DNA from 4 places in the Parageobacillus sp. NEAU-HV-2 genome. Region 4 is predicted to be linked to each of the others. Evidence: riboswitches for the same ligand, from Rfam matches in the RefSeq annotation. Region 4 holds a riboswitch; each other region holds the start of a gene.
The links. Region 4 has a riboswitch for S-adenosylmethionine ahead of mtnK (S-methyl-5-thioribose kinase). Riboswitches for the same ligand answer to the same signal wherever they lie in the genome.
Positions count from the first base shown of each region.

Region 1: it holds a riboswitch for S-adenosylmethionine, as region 4 does, so the genes downstream of both, AC1WMD_RS10530 (O-acetylhomoserine aminocarboxypropyltransferase/cysteine synthase family protein) here and mtnK (S-methyl-5-thioribose kinase) in region 4, are expected to answer to the same signal.
Region 2: it holds a riboswitch for S-adenosylmethionine, as region 4 does, so the genes downstream of both, metK (methionine adenosyltransferase) here and mtnK (S-methyl-5-thioribose kinase) in region 4, are expected to answer to the same signal.
Region 3: it holds a riboswitch for S-adenosylmethionine, as region 4 does, so the genes downstream of both, AC1WMD_RS01010 (bifunctional homocysteine S-methyltransferase/methylenetetrahydrofolate reductase) here and mtnK (S-methyl-5-thioribose kinase) in region 4, are expected to answer to the same signal.

Region 1 covers NZ_JBXUJJ010000005.1:178,679-186,403, reverse strand. Annotated here, with positions in the region: gene sufD (Fe-S cluster assembly protein SufD) at 1-404, opposite strand, end outside; gene sufC (Fe-S cluster assembly ATPase SufC) at 422-1,201, opposite strand; gene AC1WMD_RS10555 (carboxymuconolactone decarboxylase family protein) at 1,488-1,850, opposite strand; gene AC1WMD_RS10550 (hypothetical protein) at 1,952-2,137, shown strand; gene AC1WMD_RS10545 (MetQ/NlpA family ABC transporter substrate-binding protein) at 2,159-2,998, opposite strand; gene AC1WMD_RS10540 (methionine ABC transporter permease) at 3,015-3,683, opposite strand; gene AC1WMD_RS10535 (methionine ABC transporter ATP-binding protein) at 3,673-4,701, opposite strand; SAM riboswitch class I at 4,798-4,906, opposite strand; gene AC1WMD_RS10530 (O-acetylhomoserine aminocarboxypropyltransferase/cysteine synthase family protein) at 5,024-6,334, opposite strand; SAM riboswitch class I at 6,402-6,507, opposite strand; gene AC1WMD_RS10525 (SCP2 sterol-binding domain-containing protein) at 6,735-7,082, opposite strand; gene AC1WMD_RS10520 (thioredoxin family protein) at 7,271-7,618, opposite strand; gene AC1WMD_RS10515 (toprim domain-containing protein) at 7,626-7,725, opposite strand, start outside.
Region 2 covers NZ_JBXUJJ010000002.1:20,251-27,975, reverse strand. Annotated here, with positions in the region: gene tbcS (tetraprenyl-beta-curcumene synthase) at 1-72, opposite strand, end outside; gene AC1WMD_RS03670 (alpha/beta hydrolase) at 105-896, opposite strand; gene AC1WMD_RS03665 (gamma carbonic anhydrase) at 979-1,497, shown strand; gene AC1WMD_RS03660 (C39 family peptidase) at 1,557-2,396, shown strand; gene asnB (asparagine synthase (glutamine-hydrolyzing)) at 2,393-4,297, opposite strand; gene metK (methionine adenosyltransferase) at 4,461-5,675, opposite strand; SAM riboswitch class I at 5,835-5,949, opposite strand; gene pckA (phosphoenolpyruvate carboxykinase (ATP)) at 6,134-7,720, shown strand.
Region 3 covers NZ_JBXUJJ010000001.1:177,517-185,241, forward strand. Annotated here, with positions in the region: gene metH (methionine synthase) at 1-2,298, opposite strand, end outside; gene AC1WMD_RS01010 (bifunctional homocysteine S-methyltransferase/methylenetetrahydrofolate reductase) at 2,291-4,141, opposite strand; SAM riboswitch class I at 4,218-4,321, opposite strand; gene AC1WMD_RS01015 (MBL fold metallo-hydrolase) at 4,691-5,419, shown strand; gene AC1WMD_RS01020 (TetR-like C-terminal domain-containing protein) at 5,425-6,003, shown strand; gene AC1WMD_RS01025 (YrdB family protein) at 6,058-6,393, shown strand; partial or broken gene AC1WMD_RS01030 (ISNCY family transposase) at 6,402-6,547, opposite strand; gene AC1WMD_RS01035 (L-lactate permease) at 6,711-7,725, shown strand, end outside.
Region 4 covers NZ_JBXUJJ010000001.1:301,630-309,354, reverse strand. Annotated here, with positions in the region: gene AC1WMD_RS01745 (pyridoxal phosphate-dependent aminotransferase) at 1-267, opposite strand, end outside; gene AC1WMD_RS01740 (carbon-nitrogen family hydrolase) at 364-1,185, shown strand; SAM riboswitch class I at 1,271-1,436, shown strand; gene mtnK (S-methyl-5-thioribose kinase) at 1,519-2,721, shown strand; gene mtnA (S-methyl-5-thioribose-1-phosphate isomerase) at 2,743-3,813, shown strand; gene AC1WMD_RS01725 (sugar ABC transporter substrate-binding protein) at 3,800-4,945, shown strand; gene AC1WMD_RS01720 (sugar ABC transporter ATP-binding protein) at 4,942-6,489, shown strand; gene AC1WMD_RS01715 (ABC transporter permease) at 6,434-7,444, shown strand; gene AC1WMD_RS01710 (methylated-DNA--[protein]-cysteine S-methyltransferase) at 7,501-7,725, opposite strand, start outside.

The sequences.
Region 1 (7,725 bases), on a different contig from region 4:
ATCAAATATTTTTGCAGCAGCTCTCCATGTTCGCGTGCCGCAGTGAAAATATCGGTAAAAATAACTCCTTTTTCTTTCAAGTCTTCCGATAAAGATACATATGCAGGCGTATGGTTGCGCTGCACATATAAATTTTTTGTTTCTTCGCCTGCTTCAATAAGCACTTTGACTGCTTCCGGCAATTCTTCTAACGAGGCGTACGGCGCGCTTTCGACAACATGATCGGCAAATTGAGTGAAATTCCATTTATCGATTTTCGTTTTATCCGGCTTCGGCAGCGGCAGCGCTTCTGCTTTGGCAAGAGCTTGTAAGCGAAGCTGTAACAGCCAGTCCGGTTCGCCGCGCTCACCAGAAAACGCGCGCACATATTGTTGGTCGAATGGTATTTTTGTTTCTGTCGTCATAATACTCCTCCTAACGCTTACGCTTCTTGCTCAACCGTTTCGTCTTCGATGCCAAGTTCCTTTTTAATCCAGTCGTATCCTTCCGCCTCAAGACGTTGTGCCAATTCTGGGCCGCCAGATTTCACAATGCGCCCTTGCATCATGACATGCACATAATCCGGGGTAATGTAGTTTAATAAGCGTTGATAGTGCGTAATGATCAGACAGCCAAATTCGCTGCTGCGCATTTCATTAATGCCTTTGGCAACAATTTTTAACGCGTCAATGTCAAGACCGGAGTCAATCTCGTCCAAAATCGCGATTTTCGGCTCAAGCATCATTAATTGTAAAATTTCGTTGCGTTTTTTCTCCCCGCCCGAGAATCCTTCGTTCAAATAACGGTGCGCCATATCCGGATTCATTTCCAGAAATGCCATTTTTTCATCCAACTTGCGGATAAACTTCATTAACGAAATTTCATTGCCTTCGCCAAGCCGGGCATTGATGGCGGCGCGAAGGAAATCGGCGTTCGTTACCCCGCTAATTTCGCTTGGATATTGCATTGCCAAAAACAAACCGGCGCGCGCTCTTTCATCTACTTCCATTTCTAGCACATTTTGACCGTCTAATGTAATGCTGCCTTGTGTCACTTCATATTTTGGATGCCCCATAATCGCGGACGATAACGTGGATTTCCCGGTCCCGTTCGGACCCATGATCGCGTGAATTTCTCCGCCTTTTACTTCCAAATTCACGCCTTTTAAAATTTCTTTTCCTTCTACCGATACGTGAAGATCTTTAATTGTCAACACTGCCATGCAGAATACCTCCAATTTTCGCTGAAAATTGTATATAATTGTATATACCAGTGCACCACTGACTTTCTTGCCTTCCATTCTCATTTTATTCTCATTACAATCTTATAACAAATGAAAAGTATTAGCAACCTTTTGTAGACAATATCACTATGTTGATAGTGAAAATTATTATAATTGCTGGTTGCGTATATTATTTTACACGAACAGCATATTGTTTGCGTTCAACCCACTTAGCGTCACTTTCAGCCTCTATAAAAAAAAGACTCCCGTATCGGAGTCTTTTTCATTAATGTTTTGTTGATAATTCACGAATACATTCTTGCACTAAGGTTACCGCTTGGCTCATCGCCGCACCGCCGGCGAATGCCGCCGCTACGCTGCACGCTTCCAAAATCTCCTGCTCTGAAGCTCCTTCGTCTAAACACCCTTTCGTGTGATAAATCGTGCAATATTCATCTTGCGTAGCAAGGCTAATTCCTAAAGCAATAAGCTGTTTTTCTTTTTTCGATAACGCACCGGCTTCAAAACAAGCTTCGGTGAAAGCATTGAAGCTGCTAGCAATTTTAGGGAGCTTCTGCGTAAACACGCCAATTCCCTCTTTATAATGACGAAGAGCCGCTTCAACCGACGTATGTTGTTGCTGGTTCACTTCTCAACACCTCTTTCCATAATTATATCGGTGTTAGTATGCGTGAAGGAAAAAGGAATTAAACAGAAGAATTTGAATATAGGCGAATGGGAGGGAAACAAATGGGAAAATGGATTTCCGTGTTCCTCATGATGATTATTATCTCTATCTTGTTATTTTTCTTGGTAGGGGCATTGTTGGAAGACGCGCAACTAACCGATATTGTTACTATCGTTATTTCGATTCAATGCTCTTTGATCATTACGCTGCTGATTGCCATTCTCGAAAAGCTGCCAAAAAAGAAATAACGGAAGCGAATCGCTTCCGTTTTATTGTGCTGCCGGAATGACAGCGCCTTTATATTCTTTTTTAATAAAGTCTTGAATTTCTTTCGATTGCAATACTTCAACAAGCGTTTTAATTTCTTTGCGGTTTTCATCGCCTTTACGTACAGCGATAATATTGACATATGGGTTATCTTTCGGCGACTCGACAGCAATTGGGTCTTTTGCAGGATCTAACCCCGCGTCAAGCGCATAGTTCGCGTTAATGAGCACGGCATCGCCTTCGCCGTTTTTATAAATTTGCGGCAGCAATCCTGCTTCCACATCCGCTTCAAATTTTAAATGTTTTGGATTTTCCACAATGTCTTTGACCGTAGCTTTTGTTTTATCGATACCTTCTTTTAATTTAATTAACCCTTTTTCTTGCAGCATCGATAAAATGCGGCCATGGTCTGCAACCGAGTTGCTCATGATGATCGTCGCACCGTCTGGCAATTCTTCAAGGCTTTTATATTTTTTCGAATAAACACCGATTGGCTCAATATGAATGCCGCCAGCGTTGACAAAGTCATATCCATGTTCTTTTTTCTGCGCTTCTAAATACGGAATGTGTTGGAAGTAGTTTGCATCAATTTCTTTATCCGCTAACGCTTTGTTTGGCAATACATAATCTTGGAATTTAACAATTTTTAAGTCAATGCCTTTTTCTTTTAAAATTGGTTGTGCTTTTTCTAAAATTTCCGCATGCGGCACGTTGGAAGCTCCGACTACTAGCTTCGTTAATTTTCCTTCTTTTTTGTCATCGGCAGCGTTGTTATTGCCTCCGCATGCTGCCAATGCCAACACAAGAACGACGGCAAACAATGCACTAATCCATTTTTTCATATCGATTTCCCCCTTTTTATCGTTTATCTATTTTGGAAGTGACAAAGTCACCAATAAACTGAATCACAAAGACAATCACCAAAACTAGAACGGTAGCGACAAACGTGACATCGTTATGATTGCGCTGGAATCCTTCCAAATAGGCTAAGTTTCCAAGACCACCGGCGCCGACGACTCCTGCCATCGCCGTATATCCGACTAAAGCAATCGCCGTTACAGTAATTCCGGACACAAGTGCAGGCAGTGACTCTGGAAGCAACACTTTCCAAATAATTGTTGCCGTCGATGCCCCCATCGCTTTCGCCGCTTCAATGACGCCTTTGTCAATTTCACGGAGCGCAATTTCCACCATTCTCGCGTAAAATGGCGCCGCCCCGATAATAAGCGCCGGCAGCGCGGCGTTGGCACCGAGAATCGTTCCAACGACCAATTTCGTAAACGGGATTAACAAAATAATTAAGATAATAAATGGAATGGAACGGAAAACATTAACAATAGCAGCAATGATCATATTCACCAGGCGGTTCTCCCAGAGGTTTCCTTTTGACGTTAAAAACAAAAGCAGGCCAAGAATCGTTCCTAATATAAATGTCGCCACAACGGCGACGCCTGTCATATAAAGCGTCTCAACCGTAGCCGCCCAAATCATATCCCATTCTACGTTTGGCAAGAGGCTAGCGAGCATTTGTAATCACCTCCACCGCCACTTGCTGCTTTCGAATATAATCGATCGCGCGGGCCACTTCCTCTTTTTCCCCATCCATATGAACAAACAGCACACCGTAAGCGCCTTGATGAGTTTGTGAAATTTTCCCTTGTAAAATATTTGCATCCACTTGAAACTGGCGGACAACATTGGCAATCAGCGGCTGTTCCGCAGCTTCCCCGACGAACGTCAATTGGATAACCGTTCCGTTCGGGTATTTATCGAGCAGATGGGTAATCGTTTCTTTTGTTTCCTCCGGTTCAACAACTTGCCGCACAAACCGTTTCGTAATCTCCTGTTTTGGCTGCCGGAACACTTGTAGTACTTCGCCTTGCTCGACAATTTTTCCGTTCTCCATCACTGCGACGCGATCGCAAATTTTACGAATTACGTGCATTTCATGGGTAATTAATACGATCGTCAATCCTAAACGTTTATTAATATCCACCAAAAGTTCCAAAATGGAATCAGTTGTCTGCGGGTCTAGCGCGGATGTCGCTTCATCGCACAATAACACTTTTGGATTGTTTGCTAACGCACGCGCGATGCCAACGCGCTGCTTTTGCCCGCCGCTCAGCTGTGACGGGTAAGCATGTTCTCTTCCTTGCAGCCCGACAAGCTGAATTAGCTCATCGACCCGCTTTTTCCGCGTTTCTTTCGGGATACCAGCAATTTCTAAAGGAAATGCAATATTTTCATGAACGGTTCTTGACCATAATAAATTAAAATGCTGGAAAATCATCCCGATTTCCTGGCGAGCCTTTCGCAATTCTTTTCCTTTAATATTAGCCATATCCCGTCCGGCAACAATGACTTTACCGCTTGTTGGTTTTTCCAATCCGTTAAGAAGACGGATGAGCGAGCTTTTCCCCGCGCCGCTATATCCGATAATTCCAAAAATTTCCCCTTCTTTAATTTGTAAAGAAACATGATCGACTGCAGTGACCGATCCGTTTGCCGCTTCATATATTTTCGTCACATTTTCCAATGTAATCATGCACATTTTCACCTTCCTTCATCTAGCAGGCGGCTCGTTCCAAAAAGAAAACCTTTCTGCTCGAAGAGAACAGAAAGGTAATCATTACCATTCCGTCTCTTATCTCCCAAAGCAGATGCTTTGTGTGAATTGGCACCATTTCAGCGTATGTGCTGACGGTTGCCGGGCTTCATTGGGCACATCCCTCCACCTCTCTTGATAAGAGCGCAACAATCGCATTATTCAATTACAAATTCTCCATTAATCACAAATGTGATTGTATCACCCTATATTGAACCATGTCAATAAAAAATTTTGCGTCCATATTTTCGGGAATCTTGTTTTATGATGAAACGGAAATAGAAGTAATACCTGTCGCAGCGGCAATGGCCTGCTCTAAATCCTCGATTAAGTCATTGACGTTTTCAATCCCGACGGACAGACGGACTAAATCCTCCGTTACCCCCGACGATTTTAGTTCTTCTTCGTTTAGCTGTTGATGCGTTGTGCTTGCTGGGTGGATGATAAGGCTTTTCGCATCGCCGACATTTGCAACATGCGACCATAATTTCACATGGTTAATGAGCTTCGCACCTGCTTCCCTGCCGCCTTTTAAGCCAAAAACAACGATCGAACCGGCTCCATTTGGCAAATATTTTTTCGCCAACTCTTTTGCTGGATGGCTGTCATGTTCCGGATAAAGCACCCAATCGACTGCAGGATGGCGATCCAAATACTCGACAATTTTTCTCGTGTTAGCAATATGCTCTTTCATACGGACATGCAACGTTTCCATTCCAAGCTGAATTTGAAACGCGTTAAACGGACTGATCGCCGGACCTAAATCTCTTAACAGCTGTACACGCGCTTTGACAATGTAAGCCGCATTGCCAAGCGCTTCGGCATAGACAAGATTGTGATAGCTTGGATCAGGAGTAGTAAACCCTGGGAATTTCTCCGAATTCCAGTCAAAATTGCCGCCATCAACAATAATGCCGCCTAGCGTCGTTCCATTGCCGACAAGCCATTTGGTAGCAGAATGAACAACGATGTCGGCACCATATTCAATCGGCCGGCATAAATACGGAGTGGCAAACGTATTGTCGATAATCAGTGGAATTCCCGCTTCATGGGCAATTTGCGCAACCGCCTCGATATCCAACACGTGCAAGCTAGGATTGCCGATGGTTTCCGCAAAAATCGCTTTCGTTTTTGGCGTAATCGCGGCCCGGAAGTTTTCCGGATTAGACGGATCGACAAAGTGGGTTTTAATTCCGTATTTCGGCAATGTATTAGCGAACAAATTATATGTACCACCATATATCGTCGCTGCCGATACGATTTCATCTCCTGCGCCGGCGATGTTTAAAATCGCCAGGGTAATCGCCGCCATTCCGCTGGCTAAGGCAAGGCTGCCAACGCCTCCTTCTAGCTGAGCTATTCTTTCTTCCAATGCGGTAACGGTCGGGTTATGAATGCGTGTATAAATATATCCTTCTTCCCGCAATGCAAATAGATTGGCGGCATGATCCGTATTGGCGAATAAATAGGCATTCGACTGGTAAATCGGAACTGCTCGCGCGCCGGTCGCAGGATCCGGCTTTACCCCACCGTGAACGGCTATTGTCTCTAAACGATATTGCTTTCCACTCACTATACTTCTCCCCTTTACCTTTTTATAATAAAAACCCTCTCCTTTAAGAAGAGAGGGATATATACTCTTCTTATCTTCCAGAGCCATTTTGCTCTGCTGGACTTGGCACCGTGTTATCGCAACCGGTTGCCGGGTTTCATTGGGCCAGTTCCCTCCACCTCTCTTGATAAGAATCTATTTTTTTAGAATTACGAAAAATGAGCAAATTACAGCGTGCAAAATTCGTGTAGACGTTCACTCTTATTCCGCTTGGCTTTCATGGACAACCATCTCGTTGGTGCTCTGCTTCTTGTCGGTTCAGCTTAAAATCGGTCCCCAATTCATCTATCTTTTCTGAATATTTTAACGCTGTTTATTATACTTGTCAATTCCTTTTCATCTAAAAGCAAATCGCCAATCATTAGCAAACACGTCGGTATGGCTTGGCTAAGTGAAGCAAGGACTCAAGCAATAGCATATGCCGGAAACTTCCCGAAATATGCACTTCTTGCAGACGAATTAGCTGCTGTAATTTCATCCTTCCGCTTAATAGTGATTCCAATGCCTCTTTTGACCCGCGCACCGTTAATACCCGCCGTTCGTCTACTTCCACTTTGGGGCTGATTCGATGTTTTGAAATCACTACGACTGCTGTTCCCGTTTCGGACTCAAAGCGAACGTACAATTCTTCCTCCGGTAAAATCGGCAATAGATGATTTAATGTTTTCATTCGTTCGGCAAGCTGTTTGACTAGTTCACGCATATCCAATTTCCCCTCCTCCTCCGTTACTGCTGTTTCATTTATTTCCATATCTAGCGAGAAGAATCCTTTACAAAAATCTCGACAAATCATCCGGAAAACAAGCAAAGTTCTTATCATTTCCCAAGAAATATGTCAAATGCAGTCAAAATAACGGATGTTTGCAACATGGATAGCTGAGGAGGGGATCGTCGCCCTTAGTCTGTCTTTCGGTTCGTACAAAACCGATTATCGTTTGGTAACATCTCTTTGATCGTTTCATATAAATAAGGAACAGAATGAAACGCATACCACTTTTTAACGATATTGCCGTCCTGAAATAAAAGAAGGCATGGAACGCTTTCGATTTTCCATGCAACCGCTCGCTCTGGCATATAATTAATATCCGTCTGGTAAAAAGGAAGAAACGGAAACAATTCCTCGACTACTTCCAGCATTCGTTTGGCAAGCTGACAAGTGCCGCACATCGGTGTATATAAATAAAGGCAAACAATCTCTTCGTTGCCAATGGCCTCATCAATTTCAAACGGCTCTATTTTTTTCATTGCCTATTCACCTTTTCGATAAATAGTTCATATGCACATCAAAATTCGCACGCAATAATACTTGTGCAATATGCCAATTTGGCGCTGCTGCTACTTCGCGGTAGGCA
Region 2 (7,725 bases), on a different contig from region 4:
GCGGTGTACAACGGGAAAAACATCACGATATACTTTTTTCATCAATGTAATCGGATGCGTCGGTATTTTCAATAGGCTCACCTCAGATGCAGGAATGACATTGTTTAACGATATAGCTGGCATTGCGTATCTAAAAATGATTTAGCATAAAAGAAAACATCTTCCCGCTCCGGTTCATTAAAAATTTCATGGTATAGTTGATTCCATTCTTTATACATTTTTTCCGAAATGGATAAACGATCAAACCATTCTCTTACTGCCTTTTTATCGACAATTTTATCGTCGCCGCCCTGCATGAGCAGCAACGGAATATCCGGAAATTTTGCAATGCGGTGGAACGCCAATTCCATCGCCTTCACCAGTTCGCGATACCAGCGGACCGATACTTTCGTCACATACAGCTCATCCTGTTGATCGGTCTTATGCACTTCTTTATTTCTTGTTGCTAGTTCAACAGACAAACCAGAGTCAAATAAAAGGGAAGGAGCGATATAATTCAATACTCTAGAGAGCATATCAAGCCCCTTGGACGGATACGACACAAGCCCCAAGCAAGGAGAAGATAAAACAACTCCACGGATCGGGAGACGTTTTTCCTGCAAGGCGCGGATGACTACAAGCCCTCCCATGCTGTGGCCAAGCAAAAATATTGGCACATGAAATTGTTGTGCTTCTTTAACCCACTCTGCCACTTCATTAATATATTCGTCAAACGATTGAATGTGTCCACGTTTTCGCCGCGTTGTCCGTCCCAAGCCCGGCAAGTCTCCGGCGACGACATGGTAGCCGCTTTTGACCAGCTGCCCGATCAGCCATTGATACCGTCCGTGATGCTCGGCCGCTCCGTGGACAATGACAACCGCTCCTTTTCCATCGTTTGCCTCCCATTTCCACATGACCAAATCTCCTCCGTTTACGAATCGTGCCAATACTTGTACAATAATAATACCGAACCATTTTAGGAAAGGAAAGAAGCGTATGATTTACCCGTACAAAGGAAAAATTCCAAAGATAGCCAAATCTGCCTTTATTGCCGATTATGTCACCATCACCGGCGACGTGGTGATCGGGGAAGAAACAAGCATTTGGTTCAATACCGTCATTCGCGGTGATGTCGCCCCAACGATTATCGGCAATCGTGTCAATATTCAAGATAACTCAATTTTGCATCAAAGTCCAAACAATCCGCTTATCATTGAAGACGATGTCACCGTCGGCCATCAAGTTATTTTACATAGCGCCATCGTCCGCAAAAACGCACTAATCGGCATGGGCTCGATTATCCTTGATGGGGCGGAAATTGGCGAAGGGGCGTTTATCGGCGCCGGCAGCCTCGTGCCGCAAGGAAAAAAAATTCCGCCGCACACCCTTGCATTCGGCCGCCCCGCTAAAATCATTCGCGAACTGACCGATGAAGATGTCCGTGAGATGGAACGAATCCGTCGCGAATATGTAGAAAAGGGGCAATACTATAAGGCGCTGCAGCAAAAACAGTGATCATCGTTCCTTATTTTCAGTAATTTTAAAATCATTCCGATCCAATAAGGAGTAATGCTATGTCTGTCGTCTTGCTTCTTTTCATCATTGCTATCGCATTGTTTATGATATTTTCCCTAACAAAAGCATTATGGAAATCGGCAGTTGTTTCCCTTTTTATGCTTTGTCTTCTCATCGCACTGTTGCTCAACCAAAAAATAGAAACAACGATCGCGCGTTTAAAACAAACTTACTCAGCAGGAGAAACGCCAATAGGCAATGTTATTTCTCCTTCTGTTGAGAAGAAAATCAAACCTTCTGTGCTGCTTGATGTGCCGGCCATTCGCCAACTTCCAGAGTTACCGCGCGGCTGCGAAGTAACGAGCTTGGCAATGCTTCTTGAAGATGCCGGTGTACAAGCCGACAAACTGACGCTTGCTAAACAAATAAAAAAAGACCCAACTCCGTTTCAGCGAAAAAATGGCAAAGTGTATTTTGGCCATCCAAATGATGGCTTTGTCGGGGATATGTACTCTCTTACCACACCAGGCTTAGGTGTGTACCATAAGCCGATTAAACAGCTTGCTGAAATGTATCTGCCCGATAGAATCATTGACCTAACAGGAAGTGACTTTTCCGTGTTGCAGCAATATCTTTCGAAAGGAGTACCGATTTGGATTATTACCAACAGTACGTACAAAAAACTTCCTGAATCCGCCTTCCGTGAATGGGAAACGCCAAGAGGACCAATTAAAATTACATATTACGAGCATTCCGTCGTTATTACGGGATATGACCGAGATTATATTTATTTCAATGACCCGCTTACAGGCGAAAAAAATAAAAAAGCACCCAAGGCCGATTTTTTAGACGCCTGGGCGCAAATGGGAAGACAGGCAATCACCTATCAACCTGATTAGATGGATAGGGGCTGTCTGTCTTTTTCTTTTTTATATAGACGGGAAAAATCGTATTTTTTTTCGATATATACTTGGTGCCAAATCATAAAGACTAGCACAGTCCAGATTTTCCGGCTATGATCCGCTTTATTGGCGCAATGCTCCTCTAACAGGCGATATAGCACATCTTTATGGAACAAATGATCCGTTTCACTTTCTTTGATAACTGTTTTCGCCCAATCGTGCATTTCATTTTTCAGCCAATGGCGAATTGGCACAGGGAAACCAAGCTTCTTGCGGTGAAGGACATGGTCGGGAACAATGCCTTCTGCCGCTTTGCGTAAAATGTATTTTGTTGTATTATTAGCCGTTTTCATTTCTGGTGGAATTTTGGCCGCCACTTCAAAGACCGCTTTATCTAAAAACGGAACGCGTAATTCCAACGAATGGGCCATTGTCATTTTATCGGCTTTTAGCAAAATATCCCCGCGCAGCCATGTATGAATATCGATATATTGCATACGGTTGACAGGCGAATAATGAGTGGTTTCCTCATAAAACGGACGGGTAATGGTTGTATATTCCAGTCCGTGCTTGTATGCTTTTAGCAATCCCTCTTTTTCTTCTTCGCTATACATTTTCGCGTTTCCTATATAGCGTTCTTCCATCGGCGTTACCCCGCGCTCGATAAAGCTTTTCCCTTTTACCCCTTCTGGGAGAATGCGAGCAATGATGCGCAATGCCGATTTTACCCCGTCAGGCATCCGCTCAAAAATTTTTAGTGACTGTGGTTCACGATAAATGTTGTACCCTCCGAACAGCTCATCCGCTCCTTCTCCAGAAAGAACAACCGTTACATGCTTTCTTGCTTCGCGGGCGACGAAATAAAGCGGAACAGCCGCTGGATCGGCAAGCGGATCATCCAGATGCCAAACGATTTTCGGCAGCTCTTCCATATATTCTTCTGGCGGGATAACGTAGCTGATGTTTTCCACCCCTAATTTTTCAGCTGTTTCTTTCGCCACCTCAATTTCACTAAACCCTTCTCTTTCAAAACCGACCGAAAAAGTTTTAAAGTTCGGATGAAATTGTTTGGCAATCGAAGCAATGAGCGAAGAATCGATTCCACCGGATAAAAAAGAGCCAACCGGCACATCGCTGCGCATATGTACCCGCACGGAATCAAATAAAACATCGCGAATCTCTTTGACGAATTCATCTTCCGATTTCCATACTGGCTGAAACCATGCTTTCCAATAACGGTGTACCGTTAATTGTTCACCGACTTTCTTTTTGATGTAATGACCCGGCTCTAATTTTTTAATGCCAACGGAAATCGTCATTGGCTCAGGCACGTATTGAAATGTTAAATAGTGCTGAAGCGCGTCATAATCGAGAACATTATTTTCCATCGCATGCAAAATGCTTTTCTTTTCCGATGCAAAAAACGTCCGTCCTTCTTCTTCAAGATAGAAAAATGGTTTGATGCCAAATGGATCACGCGCGGCAAAAATCGTTTTTTCTTCTTTATCCCAAATGACAAACGCAAACATGCCACGGAGCTTCTCTACCGCTTTTTCCTTTTCATGACTATATAGCGCAATAATCACTTCCGTATCAGAGTATGTGGCAAATTCGTATCCCTTCGCACATAACTCTTCGCGCAGCTCAATATAGTTATAAATTTCTCCATTAAAAATAATCCAATATCGCTCATTTTCGTACGATAATGGTTGATGACCCCCTTCTAAGTCAATGATGCTCAACCGACGAAAGCCAAAATGGACATAGTCATCGAAAAAATACCCCTCGTCGTCTGGACCACGATGCGTGATCATATTATTCATTTCTTCAAACGTTTTCTTCCATTGCTCGTCTAGCATTTTTGGCTGATCATAAACACAACCAATAAACCCGCACATGTGTATTTCACCTACTTCTTTATATTCAGCATGCTTGATTATATCATAGATTTGAAGCAATAAAACTATAAAATTTTCCTTTTTTTTTTAAATAAAACGTTAACATATCGATTAAAAAAAGAGAGCTACAGTTGCTGTAACTCTCTTTTCCATATTCATTCATTTATTGTTGCTTCGCCAAGGAAAAAGCTTGCTCTTTCAATGCTTCTGCTTTATCTGTACGCTCCCACGGCAGGTCGATATCGGTACGTCCAAAATGGCCGTAAGCAGCTGTTTGTTTGTAAATCGGACGGCGCAAATCTAACATTTTAATAATGCCTGCCGGGCGTAGGTCGAAGTTGTTGCGCACGACTTCGATTAAAATGTCTTCCGATACTTTTCCTGTGCCAAATGTGTCAATGGAAATCGAGACCGGTCTTGCCACCCCGATCGCATAGGCGAGTTGCACTTCGCACTTATCGGCAAGTCCTGCCGCCACGATATTTTTCGCGACATAGCGGGCTGCATATGCTGCAGAACGGTCTACTTTTGTCGGATCTTTTCCAGAGAATGCGCCGCCACCGTGACGCGCGTAACCGCCGTACGTGTCTACAATAATTTTCCGTCCCGTTAAACCAGCGTCCCCTTGAGGTCCGCCGATGACAAAACGGCCTGTCGGGTTAATAAAGTATTTCGTATTTTCATCGATCAGTTCGGCTGGCACCACCGGCTTGATGACATGTTCTTTAATATCACGTTCAATTTGCTCTTGCGTAATTTCCGGATGATGCTGTGCGGATACGACAATCGTATCAACGCGAACCGGTTTGCCGTTTTCGTCATATTCTACCGTTACTTGTGTTTTACCATCTGGACGTAAATATGGCAAAATATCGTTTTTCCGAACTTCAGCTAAACGGCGTGCTAAACGATGCGCCAGCGAAATCGGAAGCGGCATTAATTCTTTCGTTTCATTGCAGGCAAATCCAAACATTAGCCCTTGGTCTCCAGCACCGATCGCTTCGATTTCCTCGTCAGTCATCTGACCTTCACGAGCTTCTAACGCCCGGTCGACCCCCATCGCGATATCTGGCGACTGTTCGTCAATCGATGTCAACACGGCGCATGTATCCGCGTCAAAACCGAATTTGGCGCGCGTATAGCCGATTTCGCGAACCGTATCGCGAACGATTCTTGGAATATCCACATATGTCGATGTCGTAATTTCTCCGCTTACGAGCACAAGCCCTGTTGTCACGCTCGTTTCGCAGGCAACGCGAGCGTTCGGATCTTTTTCCAAAATCGCATCTAAAATCGCATCGGAAATTTGGTCGCAAATTTTATCTGGATGACCTTCTGTTACAGACTCTGAAGTAAATAAACGTCTTTTTGCTGACATTCGTCATTTTCCTCCTCTTTCCGTAATCAAACATCAAAAAATGATGGTGCCGCAAACGGCGAGCGATACGGTACTCATTTCCCTTGTTCATTTTCTCATATAAAAAAACCTTTCCTGTAACGGTGAGGAAAGGTCATTGCAATCGTATTGCTCCTTTCACTCTTATCGTTCAAGGACATCGCCTTGCCACAGGTTAGCACCATTTCACATGTTTCCAGTTGTGACGGTTGCTGGGTTTCATCGGGCCTGTCCCTCCACCAACTCGGGATAAGAGTATCCGTTCAATGACTTATCATATCGTAATAAAGCCGAAAAAGTCAACAAAATGTGGCGAATTTTTTTTGAAAAAAACAGGAAAAATAAATAAAAGAAATCGTCACAAATAGTATGGACTAATAATAAAAATGTGTTATACTATTTAAAGAGGTTATTAAATATAAAAAGGCAGGTTTTGAACAATGGGGATCGCAAAAATGACCAATAAACTTTCTTTATTATTGCAAAAACCAAACGTATTTCATAATTTATCGGTAGCGCAGCTGGTGGAAAAAGTGTTGCAGCGAAAAGAAGGCCGGTTAACAGCTACTGGGGCAGTAGCGGTAACAACAGGCAAATATACAGGCCGCTCACCGAAAGATAAATACATTGTCGAAGAGGCGTCAACAAAAGCAAAAATTGATTGGGGAACAGTCAATCAGCCGATCTCGGAGGAAGTTTTCGAACGATTATATAATAAAGTACTCGATTATTTAATGGCCAAAGACGAAGTGTTTGTCTTTAAAGGCTTTGCCGGCGCTGACCCTAAATATCGTTTGCCGATTCAAGTCATTAACGAATTTGCTTGGCACAATTTATTTGCCCATCAATTATTTATTCGCCCAAGCGCAGAGGAATTACAAACACATGAAGCGCAATTTACGGTGATCTCCGCTCCAAATTTCAAAGCAGATCCTGCGGTGGACGGAACAAAATCAGAAACGTTTATTATCATTTCTTTTGAACGCCGCATCGTGCTAATCGGCGGAACGGAATATGCCGGCGAAATGAAAAAATCCATTTTCTCGGTGATGAACTATTTGCTTCCGGAGCAAGGGATTCTTTCGATGCATTGCTCCGCCAATGTCGGCAAAGAAGGAGACGTGGCATTATTTTTCGGACTGTCGGGAACGGGAAAAACGACGCTTTCCGCTGATCCAAACCGCCGCTTAATTGGTGATGACGAACACGGCTGGTCAAACCGCGGCATCTTTAATATCGAAGGCGGATGCTATGCGAAATGCATCAACCTATCTCGTGAAAAAGAACCGCAAATTTTTGACGCCATTGGGTTCGGAGCGGTGCTGGAAAACGTGGTGCTTGATGAACAGACAAGAATACCAGATTACGATGATGCAACATTAACGGAAAATACGCGCGCCGCTTACCCGATTCAGGCAATTGCCAACATCGTGGACCCAAGCATCGCTGGCCACCCATCGACGATTATTTTCCTAACTGCAGACGCGTTTGGCGTATTGCCGCCAATCAGCAAACTGACGCGTGAACAAGCAATGTACCATTTCTTAAGCGGCTATACGAGCAAGCTCGCCGGCACCGAACGGGGAATCACTTCTCCGCAGGCGACGTTCTCTACTTGCTTCGGCGCTCCATTTTTGCCGCTCCCGGCTGTGCGCTATGCAGAAATGCTCGGCAAAAAAATCGTTGAACATAACGTGCGGGTATTCCTTGTCAACACTGGTTGGACCGGCGGGGAGTACGGAGTTGGCAGCCGCATGAAGCTAGCTTACACACGCGCGATGGTGCAAGCAGCAGTCGAAGGAGAACTAGACAATGTCGAAACAGTGAAAGATCCTATTTTCGGCTTGGCCATTCCGCTTCATATTCCAGGAGTTCCAGATGAAGTGCTGCAGCCACAAAATACATGGGCTGATAAAAATGCATATGAACAAAAAGCAAAAGAACTGGCATCAAAATTCCGCGCAAACTTCCAAAAATTCAAGCATATCGCGCCGGAAATTGAAGCGCTTGGCGGTCCGCTTGTATAATCGAA
Region 3 (7,725 bases), 120 kb from region 4:
GATGATATCCGGCTTTTCCGCCTGAACGGCTTCAATGAGCTGCTGCGGCGCCACTTTAATGCCCAAGTCAATGACATGGAAGCCGTTGTTGCTTAAAATAATGTCGACTAAGTTTTTGCCGATGTCATGCACATCGCCTTTCACGGTGGCGAGAATCACCTTTCCTTTTGTGCTGCTTTCTTTTTTCTCCATGTATGGCTCTAAAAAGGCGACCGCCGCTTTCATCACTTCTGCGCTTTGCAATACTTCGGCGACAATGAGCTGGTTATTGTTAAAGAGCCGGCCGACTTCGTCCATCCCGGCCATCAGCGGGCCGTTAATGATGTCGAGCGGGTCGGAATACGTTTGCAGCGCTTGTTCCAAATCGGTGAACAGCCCTTCTTTCGTGCCTTCAACGACATAGCCCGCAAGCCTTTCTTCTAAGCTAAGCTCTGTTTTCGCTTTTTTCGGCTCTTTTGTTTTGTCGCGGTAAAATTGGATAAACGTATTTAATGTTTCATCGTTCGTGTTAAACAGCAGTTCTTCCGCTAACCGCACTTCTTCTTCCGGAATTGAGGCGAAGCGCTCCAATTTTTCCGTGTTGACGATTGCGTAATCAAGCCCGGCCTGCGTGCAATGGTATAAAAAGACGGAGTTTAAAATTTCCCGTCCGACCGGCGGAAGCCCGAACGAGACGTTGCTGATGCCAAGCATCGTTAAACAGTGGGGCAGCCGCTCTTTAATGAGGCGGATGCCTTCGATCGTCTCTTTGGCAGAGCCGATGTATTGTTCATCGCCGGTACCGACCGGGAACACAAGCGGGTCGAAAATAATGTCATGCGGGGATACCCCGTATTTGTTGACAAGCAGATCATACGAGCGCAAAGCGATTTCCAGCTTCCGCTCGGCATGAATCGCCATTCCTTGTTCATCAATCGTGCCGACAACGACGGCGGCGCCGTATTTGTGAATGAGGGGCACGACTTTAGCAAACCGTTCTTCGCCGTCTTCCAAGTTGATCGAGTTAATGATTGCTTTTCCTTGTGAATAGGTGAGGGCGCGTTCAATGACCTGTTCGTCGGTCGAATCGATGACGAGCGGCACTTTCACTTTTTTAACGACTTGCTGAATGAATTTTTCCATATCCTCTTGTTCATTGCGGTCCGGGTCGGCCAGGCAGATGTCGATGACGTGCGCGCCGTTTTTCACTTGCGCGCGGGCGATTTCTGCCGCTTCTTCGTATTTTCCTTCAGCGATCAGCCGTTTAAATTTGCGCGAGCCGATCACGTTCGTCCGCTCGCCGACAAACAATGGCCGCATTGTTTCGTCGTAAATAAGCGGATCGATGCCGGAGACGGCATGAATGGCAAAAGACTGCGGAATTGGCCGCGGCGGAAGATCCCGGACCGCTTCGGCGATGGCGCGGATATGTTCCGGCGTCGTTCCGCAGCAGCCGCCGACGATGTTGATCCAGCCTTTTTCGGCAAAACGCTGGATTTTTTTCGCCAGCATTTCCGGCGTTTCATGGTAATGCCCTTCCTCATCAGGAAGACCAGCGTTCGGGTAGCAGCTGACCGCCGTATTGGCGAGGGAAGCGAGCGTGCGCAAATGGTCAGTCATAAACTCTGGGCCGGTCGCGCAGTTTAAGCCGACGGCAAACGGCTTCATATGCTGAACGGAGATGAAAAACGACTCAATCGTCTGTCCGGCCAGCGTCGTGCCCATCGGTTCAATTGTGCCGGAAATCATGATCGGCACCCGCCTGCCGACCGCTTCAAACGCCTTGGAAATGCCGATAAAGCCGGCTTTGACGTTTAAGGTGTCCTGACACGTTTCCAAAAGCAGCAAGTCGACGCCGCCCATTAATAGCCCGCGTGCTTGTTCTTCGTAGGCAGCGACTAATTGGTCAAACGTCACACCACCTGTGACGGACAGCGTTTTTGTCGTCGGTCCCATCGAACCGGCGACAAAGCGCGGCCAATCGGAAGTCGAGTAGGCGTCGGCGGCTTTGCGTGCGAGCTTGGCCGCTTCGATATTTAACTCAAGCGCTAAATGGCCGAGCTGATATTCATCTAACACGATGCTTGTTGCGCCAAACGTGTTCGTTTCAATAATGTCCGCGCCCGCCTGCAAGTACGCTTCATGAATGCGCTCGATCACATGTGGGGCGGTGAGCGTCAAATATTCGTTGCATCCTTCGTATGGTTCGCCGCCGAAATCGTCGGCCGAGAGCTTTGCATTTTGAATCATCGTTCCCATTGCGCCGTCAATGATGAGAATCTTTTTGGCAAGTTGTTGCTCGAGTGTTGTGTTAGCCATGGAGTACCTTCCTTTCTTGCGCGGCTTTTTCTTTTTCGTGAACATAGCGGACGAGTTCGACCGTCATTTCATAGCGTAAAAACGGCGTAATGAGGTAGATGCCGTTAAATAAGTCAAAAGCGGTGTCAATGAGCGATTTGGCGATCGCAATTCCTTCGCGCGCTGATTGCACTGGGTCGTTGCCGCATGCCGCCATGCGCGCGCGGATTTCTTCCGACAGCGTGATGCCCGGTACTTCATGGTGAAGGAAATCGGCGTTGCGCGCGCTCACTAGCGGCATAATGCCGATGTAAATAGGCGTCTCAAGATGTTTCGTCGCTTCGTACACTTCCTCGATTTGCCGTTCGGAATAAAGCGGCTGGGTAATAAAATAGTGGGCGCCGCATTGAATTTTTTTCTCCAGGCGCTCTACGGCCTTATCCAAATGGCGGACGTTCGGGTTAAAGGCCGCGGCGATCGAAAAATTCGTTTTTTGCCCGAGCGGTTTTCCCGAATACGAGAGCCCTTCATTAAACTGGCGAATGAGCCGAATCAAGTCAAACGACGATAAGTCGTAGACCGATGTCGCTCCAGGGAAATCGCCGATTTTCGATGGGTCGCCGGTAATGGCGAGCACATCGGTGATGCCGAGCGTATGCAAGCCCATTAGGTGCGACTGCAGCCCGATCAAGTTACGGTCGCGGCAGGTAATATGAATAAGCGGACGGATGCCAAGCTGCTCTTTGACGATGGAGCCGAGCGCCATGTTGCTGATTCGTGGGGTAGCCAGCGAGTTGTCAGCCAGTGTCAGCGCATCAATATTTGCTTCTTTCAACGCTTTGGCGCCCTCTAGAAATTTGGTAAGCCCTAATTTTTTCGGTGGATCGAGCTCGACGATCACCGAACGACGCTCGCGAACGATGTCTTGCAGCGGCGGCGTTGTGTTTGGTTCGTTCATTTGGATGGAAATTGGAACATGACGTTGTTTAACGACTTTTTCTTTAATTGGTGTTCGATCCACTAAGGCGTTTGCCATCGCTTCGATATGTTTTGGCGTCGTGCCGCAGCATCCGCCAATCAGGCGCACGCCTTGCTCACGGAAGGCGAGCGCTGTTTCTTTAAAATAATCGGTGTTTGTTTCATAGACAAGCCGCCCGTCGCGATAATCCGGCAGGCTTGCGTTCGGATACGCAGAGAGAAACGCTCTATTTGGCAGCGGCACTTCCTCCAGCGAACGGATCATATGGTACGGGCCGAGACGGCAGTTTAGACCGACGACATCAGCTCCCAACTGCTCCAAGCGCGCCAATGCTTCGGCAAGCGGAGTGCCGTCTTGCAAGACGCCGACTTCGTGGAGGGAGACGTGCGCGATAATCGGCTTATCCGTTTCTTTGCGCGCGATCGCAAGCACTGTCTCTAATTCTTCTAAATCGTAATACGTTTCGAGCAACAAGCCGTCGACGTCCTCGTTTAACAGCACAAACAATTGTTCGCGAAACGTCCGCTTTACCTCTTCGATGGAAACGGCGCTTTTATTGATGCTGCGCAACCCGCCGATCGTCCCAAGCACGTAGGCTTTATTTTTGGCCGCCTGTTTGGCGAGCCTTACCGCCGCGCGGTTAATCGCCGGCACCTCGTCTGCGAGTCCATAACGGGAGAGTTTGACGTAGTTGGCGCCGTACGTATTCGTTTGAATGACCTCGGCGCCCGCGGCGATATATGCTTCATGAATATGAATGATATCTTCCGGTTTCGATAAATTTAGTTCTTCAAAACATCGGTCGACGCCGTGCGAGTATAATAGCGTTCCCATCGCGCCATCGGCGATGAGGATGCGTTCTTTTAAATCTTGCAAAAGTCCCACGCTCATTCCCCCGTTCTATGAAAATGGTAAAAGAAAAAAGCCTTCTATAAGAAGAAGACTTTTTATGTATCGTCTCTTCTTATCTTCCAGGCGCTTTCGCCTGTCTGGATTTAGCACCTTGGCTTCCGCCAGGTTGCTGAGGGTTCACCGGGCCAGTCCCTCCCCCTCTCTTGATAAGAAATTCGCTATGAAGTTGTAGCCAAACGTTTCAACGATATAATTAATATATAATGTAAAGCATTTTCTGAAAATATTCAATATAATGGAATCGTTTTCAAGAAAATATTCCATCCTTCATGGAAAAAGCATTAGTGCTTGATATTTAATGAAAATAGGTTTATCCACTATAGTGAACGTATATGATTGGAATCAATAACTAGGTAGTAGTGTCGCAACGGCGGAAAGAGAATAAAAAACGCTTATAAAAAAGGAAAAAAAGCTCCCATGAAAACTTTACTCACAATAAGAGAACTTACGGCTTGCAAAAACTAATAATATTAGTTATAATAAAACTAACAATATTAGTTTCAAGAAAATGAGGTGAAACATTTGCGAATCATCCGCAAAAAAACGGTTTTTCAACTGACATTTTTGCCGCGTTTTTTTCCCGTAAATTGTTACTTGATTGACGAAATGGACGGATTGACCTTGATTGACGCTGCTCTGCCCTACAGCGTGAAAGGAATTTTGAAAGCGGCTGAAACCATCGGAAAACCTATCACGCGCATCCTTCTCACCCATGCACATGGGGATCATGTGGGAGCACTTGACGCGCTAAAACAAATTCTTCCGCATGTACCCGTTTATATTTCGGAACGTGACGCCCGCTTAATGTCTGGAGACAGGTCGCTGGGTCCGAACGAACCAAACACACCGATTCGTGGCGGAGTACCTAAAAAACTGCAGACACGAGCAGATGTTTTGCTAAAGGAGGGAGATCGAATCGGCTCGTTGCTGGCGATTGCCACACCGGGACATACGCCCGGTTCAATGACATTTCTCGACACGCGCAACAACGCCTGTATCGTCGGTGATGCATTTCAAACAAAAGGCGGGATTGCTGTATCGGGACAGGTACAACCATGGTTTCCCTTTCCGGCAATGGCTACATGGAATAAAGAAATGGCGCTCAAAAGTGCATACAAAATACGTGAGTACCATCCATCCTTGCTAGCGGTGGGACATGGGCATATGTTGGAGCAACCAGGTGTAGCCATCGACCGTGCCATTGCCAAAGCCGAACGGAGTTTCATACATCCCCCTACAGGAAAGGAGTGACGCAGATGTCTCCAAGAATCGGTTTAGATTTGTCAACGATTCTGCAAACTGCAACAGAAATTGCCGATAAAGACGGACTGGATGCCGTCACATTGGCTACATTGGCTAAAAAACTCGGCGTCCGCCCCCCATCCTTGTACAACCACATCGAAGGATTGCACGGTTTAAGAAAACAACTCGCGGTTTATGGCCTTGAACAACTTTACAGCACCCTGGCGCAAGCGGCCATCGGACGGTCCGGTGATGATGCGGTGCATGCGCTTGGGAAAGCTTATGTAACGTTTGCTCGAACCCATCCTGGCTTGTATGAAGCAACCTTGCAAGCGCCCGATTCACTAGATCCAGATATACAACGTGCAGGTCGTGAGATTGTGAACCTGACTCTGCGTGTGCTTCACGCATACGATCTTGATGACGAAACAGCACTGCATGCAGTGCGTGGTTTGCGAAGCATGTTCCATGGTTTCGCTTCCTTGGAACAGAAAGGAGAATTTAGAATTCCACTCGACCATGACGTGACACTCCGGTTTCTGATCGATACGTTCCTGACAGGGATTCGCCGAAAACAGAAATCGCTGGAGTGAATCCAGCCTCAAAATGACAAAACGACTGAATGATGTCAAAAAAGGAGAATGAACATGGAAATTAAACTGGCGAATCTATTTTTGCGTTTCCTTTTGGAAGTATGCGTTTTGGCCGCACTCGCATATTGGGGATTCAAGAACGGAGAAAATATGCTCGGTAAGATCGGTTTGATGGTTGGGATCCCGCTTTTGATCGCGCTGATTTGGGGGACGTTCGGTTCCCCCGGTGCGCCGTTACTCCTTCCAGAACCGTGGCACTTTATCTTGGAAGTGACGATTTTTGGGGCGGCATCCGTCACCTTGCATGCTGCCGGACATCCCAATCTTGCCAAGGTTTATGTGTTTGTCGTAGTATTGAACCGTTTTCTCATGTTCGTCTGGAAACAATGATCCAAATTCAAAGATTTTTTCGACGCCGGCGGCCTTCCTGTCACATACGGCATTTCCGGCAACGATATAGAGAGTCAATATATCGAAATAAGGATGCTAAAAGTGAGTCGATTTCATAAGACCATGCATGTTCGCTGTTCCAATTGGAAATCATGATCTTGTCCACCCCTTGGTAGTTGGTTTTGGTCACTGTATATGATCTTCAAGGTGGTGGATTTTTTATGTGCATTTATGCATCCATTATGCGTTTTGCAACACGTTCTAGAGAATAATATATATCCACTATAGTGGATAAAGGGGGAGGGGGGGCATGTTCCATGCATGATGCGATTCATTTCTTATTAGCAGGGTTACCTATTTTATTCGCTCTCATTTGTTTAGTTTGGCTTAAAATGTCTGCGCTGTACACCGCTGTCTGTTCGTATGGATTGGCTTTCGTATTGGCTTTTTTTTCTTTTGATGCCTCGGTGCAGAATTTATTTCATTTCTCCGTTCGTGGAATGCTGCTGGCGGTGACGGTCATTTATGTATTAGGGCTTGGGCTGTTTTTATACAACTTGCTGAATGAAAGCGGAGCGATGAATATGATGTCCTACGGTTTATCACGCTTTTGCCGCTCAAAAGCAGAACAGGGGCTGCTTATTTCTGCCGCTTTAGGTCCTTTTCTAGAAGCGGTCAGCGGATTTGGCATTGCTGTGGTGATTGCTGCCCCATTATATCTTTCGCTAGGATTTTCAGCGAAAAAGACAATGATGTTATCGTTATTGACGCAGTCGGCCGTGCCGTGGGGAGCGCTTGCCATCGGTACGGTCATTAATGCGGAGTTATCTGGAGTTCCTTTGCATCAATTGGGGGAGTATAGCGCGATGGTAAGTATGCCGCTTTTTCTTTTTTATGCGGTTATTATTGTGGCCATTAGCGGCGGCAAAAAGTCGATAAGACAATATTTTGATTCCATTATTATCGTTTCGTTCGTGCTGTCATTTGTGACATGGGCTTCCAGCGTGTATATATCTACCGAACTGGCGGGCGTATTGGCGGGAGGAGCTGCCGCTTTTTTGCTCATTGCCTATTGGAAACTAAAGGCGTTAATCAGCCAAAAGAGGGGCAAGGCCGCTACGACGCATGTAGTTATTGGGAGGGGAAACTTTTGGAAGGCAATGGTACCATATGCCGTTTTAACGATATATATATTCGTTTCCCATTTCTCTGCTGCATGTAAGAGCATAGTTACAAGCATCCTCGTTATTCAATGGCCAGAATATCATTTTCATTTGGAGCTGTTGTATAGCCCAGGTTTTGCCCTGTTCCTTGCTTCGCTGACAGCGATAT
Region 4 (7,725 bases):
GTATTCCCGTTCGTAAAACTCGGCAACCGCCTGTTTCAAAAAAGAATACCCTTGAAACGGCGAATATTTGTGATATTTCGGGTTTGCCACCGCCTTTTGCATCGCTTCAACGATATGTGGCGGTGTCGGCTGATCCGGATTTCCTTGCCCTAAATTGATGACATCGTATCCTTCCGCGATTTTTTTGGCTACTTTCGCGACTAATGAGGCGAAAAACTGCTTTGGAAGCCCTTCTAACAGGTCGGATAACGGAAATTGTTTTGTCATGCTTAACACCTTCTCAAAAATTTCTTGAAATTCTAGTGCAACATCATATATCGTAAAAATCAAAATGTAAAGTAAATTTTTTCGAGGTGAACACGAATGACATTAAAAATTGCCTGCCTGCAGCTGGATATTGTCTTCGGCAGTCCGCACGAAAACGAACAGGTTGTAGAAAGAGAAATAGAAAAAATTGCAAAAGAACGTCCGGATGTCATCGTTCTTCCTGAACTATGGACGACTGGCTATGACTTAACTCGTCTCGATGAAATCGCCGATGAAAACGGCGAACGTGTGAAAGCGTTCATTACCAAACTGGCAAAATCGTACCGCGTCCATCTTGTCGCCGGTTCAGTCGCCAAAAAAACGGCAAAAGGCGTGACAAACACGATGTATGTCGTCGACCGAAACGGCACAGTCGTTGGCGAATACAGCAAACTGCACCTCTTTCAGTTGATGGATGAACATCTTTACCTCCAGCCTGGGGAGGATACCGGTTTATTTACGCTCGAAAACACCTTATGCGCCGGTGTCATTTGCTATGACATCCGCTTTCCGGAATGGATCCGCGTCCATGCGGTCCAGGGGGCGGAAGTGCTGTTTGTCGTTGCCCAGTGGCCGCTCCCCCGCCTTGCCCATTGGCGCACGCTGCTTGCGGCGCGCGCCATTGAAAATCAATGCTATGTCGTCGCTTGCAACCGCGCCGGCAGCGACCCGAACAACGTGTTTGCCGGCCATTCCATGATCATCGATCCATGGGGAGAAATCATTGCCGAGGCGGGCGAGGAGCCTTGCGCACTCACGGCGCAAATCGATTTGCAAAAAGTGCAGGAAGTGCGGGCGCGCATCCCGATTTTTGCCGACCGCCGTCCTGAATATTATCAGGCGGCAGAAAAAAATTTTACAAAAAGTATTGACAAATAAATTCGTCAGCGTGTATGATTCGAATCAAACGCACAAATATTTTCTAACATAAGCAAAAATTCGAAAAATGAATATACTGAAAATACTCTTATCAAGAGTTGGCTGAGGGAATTGGCCCAATGAAGCCCAGCAACCGACCGTAATACTATCGTGAGATAGGGCGCACGTTTTTTCGGCGCCGGAAGTTCCAACTTCCGCAGGGCACGGTGCTAAGTCCAACAGAAAGACTCGTTCTTTCTGGAAGATAAGAGGTGCGAAGAATTGGAATCTTCAAGCCTCTTTCTACGCAGAAAGAGGCTTTTTAATTTAGTTATGAAGGGGGATTTTATTCCAATGTCGATCTCACATTCATCCGTTTATGAACCGTTAACAGAACAAGGAGCCATTTCTTTAGCCGTGCGCCTCGGCCTCTTCCGCGAAGGAGCGCCGCTTGTCTGCCGGGAAATCGGGGACGGTAACCTTAATCTCGTTTTCCGCATCGTCGATAAAGAAGCGAAAAAAGGAATTATCATCAAACAAGCCCTTCCATATGCGAAAGTCGTTGGGGAAAGCTGGCCGCTCACCTTAAAACGCGCGGTAATCGAAAGCAATGCGCTGCGCACATTCGCAAGCTATGCGCCGCAATATGTGCCAAAAGTTTACTATTCCGATGAATCTTTAGCCATTACCGTGATGGAAGATTTATCCCATTTGCAAATTGCCCGCAAAGGCTTAATCGAAGGAAAAACATATCCGCTTCTATCCCGACATATCGGCGAATTTATCGCAAAAACGTTATTTTACACGTCGGATTTCGGCATGAATCAGCAAGAAAAAAAACAGCTGGCGCAAAGCTTTGTCAATCCCGAACTGTGCAAAATCACGGAAGATCTCGTATTTACCGATCCGTTTTTTAATCATGAAACGAACAACTTTGAAGAAGAACTGCGCGACGATGTCGAAGCGCTTTGGAACGATGACAAGCTTCATTTAGAAGTTGCCAAATTAAAGCGCAAGTTTTTAACCGAAGGGGATGCGCTCATTCACGGCGATTTACACACAGGCAGCATTTTCGCCAGCGAAGAAGAAACAAAAATTATCGATCCGGAATTTGCGTTTTACGGCCCGTTCGGCTTTGATATCGGTCAGTTTTTCGCAAACTTATTGTTAAATGCGTTGTCCCGCCCAGAACCACAACAAGAACCGTTATTTGCCCATATCGACAAAACTTGGGATGTATTTGCGACGATCTTTTCTGAACTTTGGCATACGCACAATGTCGAGCCGTATGCAAAAACGAAAGGACTATTAGAAGAGGTGCTGCACAACACCTTTGTCGATGCGATCGGTTTTGCCGGCTGCGAAGTAATCCGCCGCACGATTGGGTTGGCACATGTTGCTGATCTTGACGGCATCGAAAATAAAGAGAACCGTTTGCAAGCAAAACGACATGCGCTTCGTCTTGGCAGAAGCCTCATCTTGCAACGTGAAACATTATCTAGTACCAAAGAAATTCGTTCTCTTTTCGCACAAACCGTGCTAACACCAGCGAATTAACATAATGAAAGGAAGAACCATATGGCAGAACCATTCGTAATTCCTCGCTCTGTAGAGTGGAACGACACGCATATTACGATTTTAAATCAGCAAAAGTTGCCTTTAGTGACGGAATATTTGCAATTGAAAAATATTAAAGACGTTTGGGAGGCGATTGCGTCGCTGAAAGTGCGCGGCGCACCGGCAATCGGCATTACCGCCGCTTACGGCCTCGCGCTTGCCGCTCAGCAATATGAAACAGAATCAGTGGAAAATTTCAAAAAACAACTGCAAAAAGACCGTGACTACTTAGCAAGCGCCCGGCCAACGGCGGTCAATCTGTTTTGGGCGCTAGACCGCCTCGTTACGAGCGTCTCCCATGTTTCCTCTGTCAATGAAGCAAAAACGACGCTCGTCCATGAAGCGATTCGCATTCAAATTGAAGATGAAGACGTTTGCCGACGGATCGGGGAACATGCGCTTTCTTTGTTTCAAAACGGCGATCGCATTTTAACGATTTGCAACGCCGGCTCGATCGCCACCGCCCGGTACGGCACAGCGCTTGCCCCGTTTTATTTGGCGAAAGAAAAAGGAATGAACCTGCACGTGTACGCATCGGAAACACGCCCTGTCCTGCAAGGGGCAAGATTGACGACGTGGGAATTGATGCAGGCCGGCGTAGATGTGACGCTTATTACCGACAATATGGCAGCGCAGACGATCAAAGCAAAAAACATTACCGCCGTCATCGTCGGTGCTGACCGCATTGCCGCTAATGGCGATACGGCCAATAAAATCGGCACGTTTGGCCTTGCCTTGCTGGCCAAAGCGTTCGGCATTCCGTTTTATGTAGCCGCGCCGCTGTCGACGATCGATTTAGCGACAAAAACAGGCGATGAAATTCCGATTGAGGAGCGCAATCCGGAAGAAGTGACCCATCTTGCCGGAACGCGAATTGCCCCAGAAGGGGTCAACGTCTATAATCCAGCCTTTGACGTCACGCCGCACCATCTCATTACGGCTATCATTACCGAAAAAGGCATTATTCGCGGCAATTATGAAACCAAACTGTCAGCACTATTTGCAAAGGAGGCACACCATGAAGCGATTTAGGCTGAACTATTTATTCGCATTTCTTTTTTCCGTTATCATCATCCTGAGCGGCTGCATGAACGAACAAGATGCCGTCAGTTCCAAACCGGCCAAACAAGAAAACGGCACGGCCGAGACAACAAGCAAAACGACGGCGGCAGCGACCGAACAGGCAGAAATCCCTGCCAAATTAAAGAAACCGATTAAAATCGCCGCCATTATGCAAATGTCGATCGGCACCTTTTCTTCGCAATATATCGCCGGCGTAAAAGAACAAGTGCAAAAATTCGGCGGCGAGGTGCAAATTTACAACGCGGACAACGATTTAACGAAAATGGCTTCCTATGTCGAAACAGCGATTACGCAAAATGTTGATGCGATTCTTTTAGACCATGGTCGTGCCGATGCGCTCGAAGGACCGGTGAAAAAGGCGGTCGAAAAAGGCATTCCTGTCGTCGCATTTGACAACGATTTAAACATCCCAGGCGTAACGGTCATTGACCAAGACGACTACAGCCTCGCCTGGAAAACGTTAAAAACGTTGGCCGAAGACTTAAATGGCGAGGGAAACATTGTCACGATTTGGGTTGGCGGGTTTACGCCGATGGAGCGGCGCCATGTGATTTACGATGCGTTTAAAAAGCGCTATCCGAACATCAAAGAAGTGGCGAAATTCGGTACAGCCAGCGCCAATACCGCTTTGGACACGCAAACGCAAATGGAAGCGATTTTGAAAAAATATCCGAATAAAGGCGATATTGATGCGGTGTTTGCGACTTGGGACGAATTTGCCAAAGGCGCAACGCGCGCGATCGAACAAGCAGGACGCAGTGAAATTAAAGTATATGGCATTGATTTAAGCGATGAAGATTTGCAAATGATGCAAAAGCCAAACAGCCCATGGGTCGCTACAACCGCAACAGACCCGGCGGAAGTCGGCCGCGTCCAAGTCCGCTTTGCTTATCAAAAAATCGCCGGGGAAAAAACGCCAAACATTTACTCACTCGAACCGCATTTAGTCAAACGGTCCGACTTGCCTAACCAACAAGTGTCGATGAAAGACCTTCACCAATACATCGCCGGATGGGGACAGTCGAATGTGGCGATTTCCCCTTGGATGAAAACGCTGGAAGCACAGGTGAAGAACAAATGAACGGCCTTTACATGAACAATATTTATAAATCATTTGGCGCTGTCAACGTATTAAACGGCGTGAGCCTCCATGTTCAACATGGGGAAGTTCACGCCCTTTTAGGGATGAATGGTGCCGGAAAAAGCACATTAATGAAAATTCTGGCCGGCGCTCTTTCCCCTGATCAAGGTACGATTACGATTGATGGAAAAGAATATCAGTTTTCCTCGCCTGCCGATGCCAAAAAGGCGGGCATCGGTTTAGTGGTTCAGGAAGTCGATACGGCTCTCTTTCCGGCACTGACCGTCTATGAAAATATTGCCGCCGATGAGATCGCCAAGACAAAACAAAAGCCTTTTCTTTCTTGGAAACAGCAAAAAGAGCGGGCTGCAGAGTTGTTGCGCCGCGTCGGCCTGTCGATTTCGCCGGCCAAGCTCATCCGCGAATGTTCCCTGCATGAAAAACAGCTGATTGTTCTGGCAAAAGTCCTGTCCTCCTCGGCCCGCTACATCATTTTGGATGAGCCGACCGCCGCGCTGAGCGAGACGGAAACAAAGCGGCTGTTTGCGATTATCAATGAGCTCAAAGGGCAAGGTGTTTCATTTATCTATATTTCTCACAAACTAAAGGAAATTAAAGAGATTTGCGACCGCGTCACGATTTTGCGCGATGGGAACGTCGTCCACCATGGGGATGTCGCCTCTCTTTCTCTAGAGGAAATGATCCGCTATATGGTGGGACGCTCTTATACAGCCGCGCAAAGGGAAACGCGCACATACGGGGATGACCTTCTTTTTGAAGTGAAACAGCTCCATATCGCAAAAACAAACACAACGGTCGACCTGCACGTTCATAAAGGGGAAATTGTCGGCATCGCCGGGCTTGTCGGAGCAGGAAAAACGGAATTGGCGGAAAGTTTAATTGCCAGCAGCAAAACGACAGGCGAATGGTGGATAGACGGAAAACGTTATGTGTTTTCTTCCCCAAAAGAGGCGATTGCGGCCGGCATTTGCTTAATTCCGGAAGAACGGAGAAAACAAGGGCTTTTTCTGCAGGAATCGGTTCGCACCAATCTTACCGTCCGGCTGCTATCCTCATTGACGAAATGGCAGTGGGTGCTGCAGAAGAAAGAGACGGCCGTTGCCAAGCAACTTGTCGATTCCTTGCAAATTCATCCGCCTTTCCTGTCAGCAAGCGTGCGGCAATTAAGCGGCGGCAACCAGCAAAAAGTCGTGATCGGGAAATGGTTAAAAACCGATGCGCGCGTATTTATTTTTGACGAGCCGACAAAAGGAATTGACATCAACGCCAAGCAAGAAGTATTTTCGATCATCCGCTCCCTTGCCGACGAGGGAAAAGCGATTTTGTATTTAACAAGCGAATTTCAAGAACTGCTTGATATTGCCGATACGATTTACATCATGGTGGACGGCAAGCTGATCCAACGCGTGCCTGCCCATGATATCACCTATGAACAACTCATTTATTACTGCAGCGGAGGTGAGGTGGATGGCACAGCCAGCCGTTTCGGTCGCCAAGAAAAGGCAAGCGCCATCTCTTCTTGAATTTTTGTATAAACATGGCACATTGCTTGCCATTCTCGTTGTTATCGCTTATTTTGGCATCACACAAGACCGCTTTTTTACGTACGAAAATTTCAGCGATATTTTGCGCTCGATTTCCATCGTTACACTCGTTGCGATTGGCATTACATTTTCTCTTATTGTCGATGGATTTGATTTATCCGTCGGCTCGACTGTCAGCCTAGCAACCATCGCCAGCGCCGCGGCGCTCGTATTATATCGCCAGGAAATTCTCGTTACGTTGCTTGTTCCGCTTTTGCTTGGAATCGCCGTCGGCTTATTAAACTCGTTATTAATTGTGAAATTGAAATTGCCGGATTTATTGGCTACATTGGCGACGATGTATGCGATTAACGGCGTGCAGCTGACATATACGAAAGGATTTTCCATCTACAACGACATGCCGCTTCCAGACGGAGGAACGGCGCCGGGCAAATTCATTCCTTCCTTTTTATTTATCGGCCAAGGGGAAGTGTTTGGCATTCCGTTTTCCGTTTTGCTTATGCTAATCATCGTTATTGCTTCCCATTTGTTTTTGACGTACACCAAACCGGGGAGATTGTTCTATATGACGGGGGAAAATCGCGAAGCAGCACGGCTTTCGGGGATTCCTGTCAACCGCTATCGCACATATGCGTACGTCATCAGCGGCTTTTTTGCGGCGCTTGGCGGCATTGTTCTCGCCTCCCGCATCGGAACGGGACAAGTATCGGCCGGCGCTTCCTTTCTAATGGACGGCGTAGCGGCCGCATATATCGGCTTTTCCGTATTTGGCGCCGGAAAACCGAATGTCATCGGCACGCTGTTTGGCTCGATTTTAATGGGGGTTCTGCTCAACGGGTTGACGATGATGAACGTTCCGTATTACGCCCAAGATATTATTAAAGGGGCAATTTTAGTAGGAGCGCTCGCTTTATCGCATATACAAAAAAAATAGGAATGTTTCATTCATGCTCATAAAAAACTAGAAGCGGACCACTGCTTCTAGTTTTTTTATGTCATATTATACCGTTGTTCGAGCTCGAGCAGCTGCGCCTTGACATCGATGCGGCTGCCGGCGTATCCCGTCAGCGAGCGGTTTTTCCCGATTACCCGATGGCAAGGAACGAGAATGGCCAGCTCGTTGGCGCGGTTTGCTTGTCCAACCGCCCGCACCGCTTTCGGGCGACCGATTTTGCTCGCAATATCACTGTAGCTGACCGTCGTTCCGTACGGAAT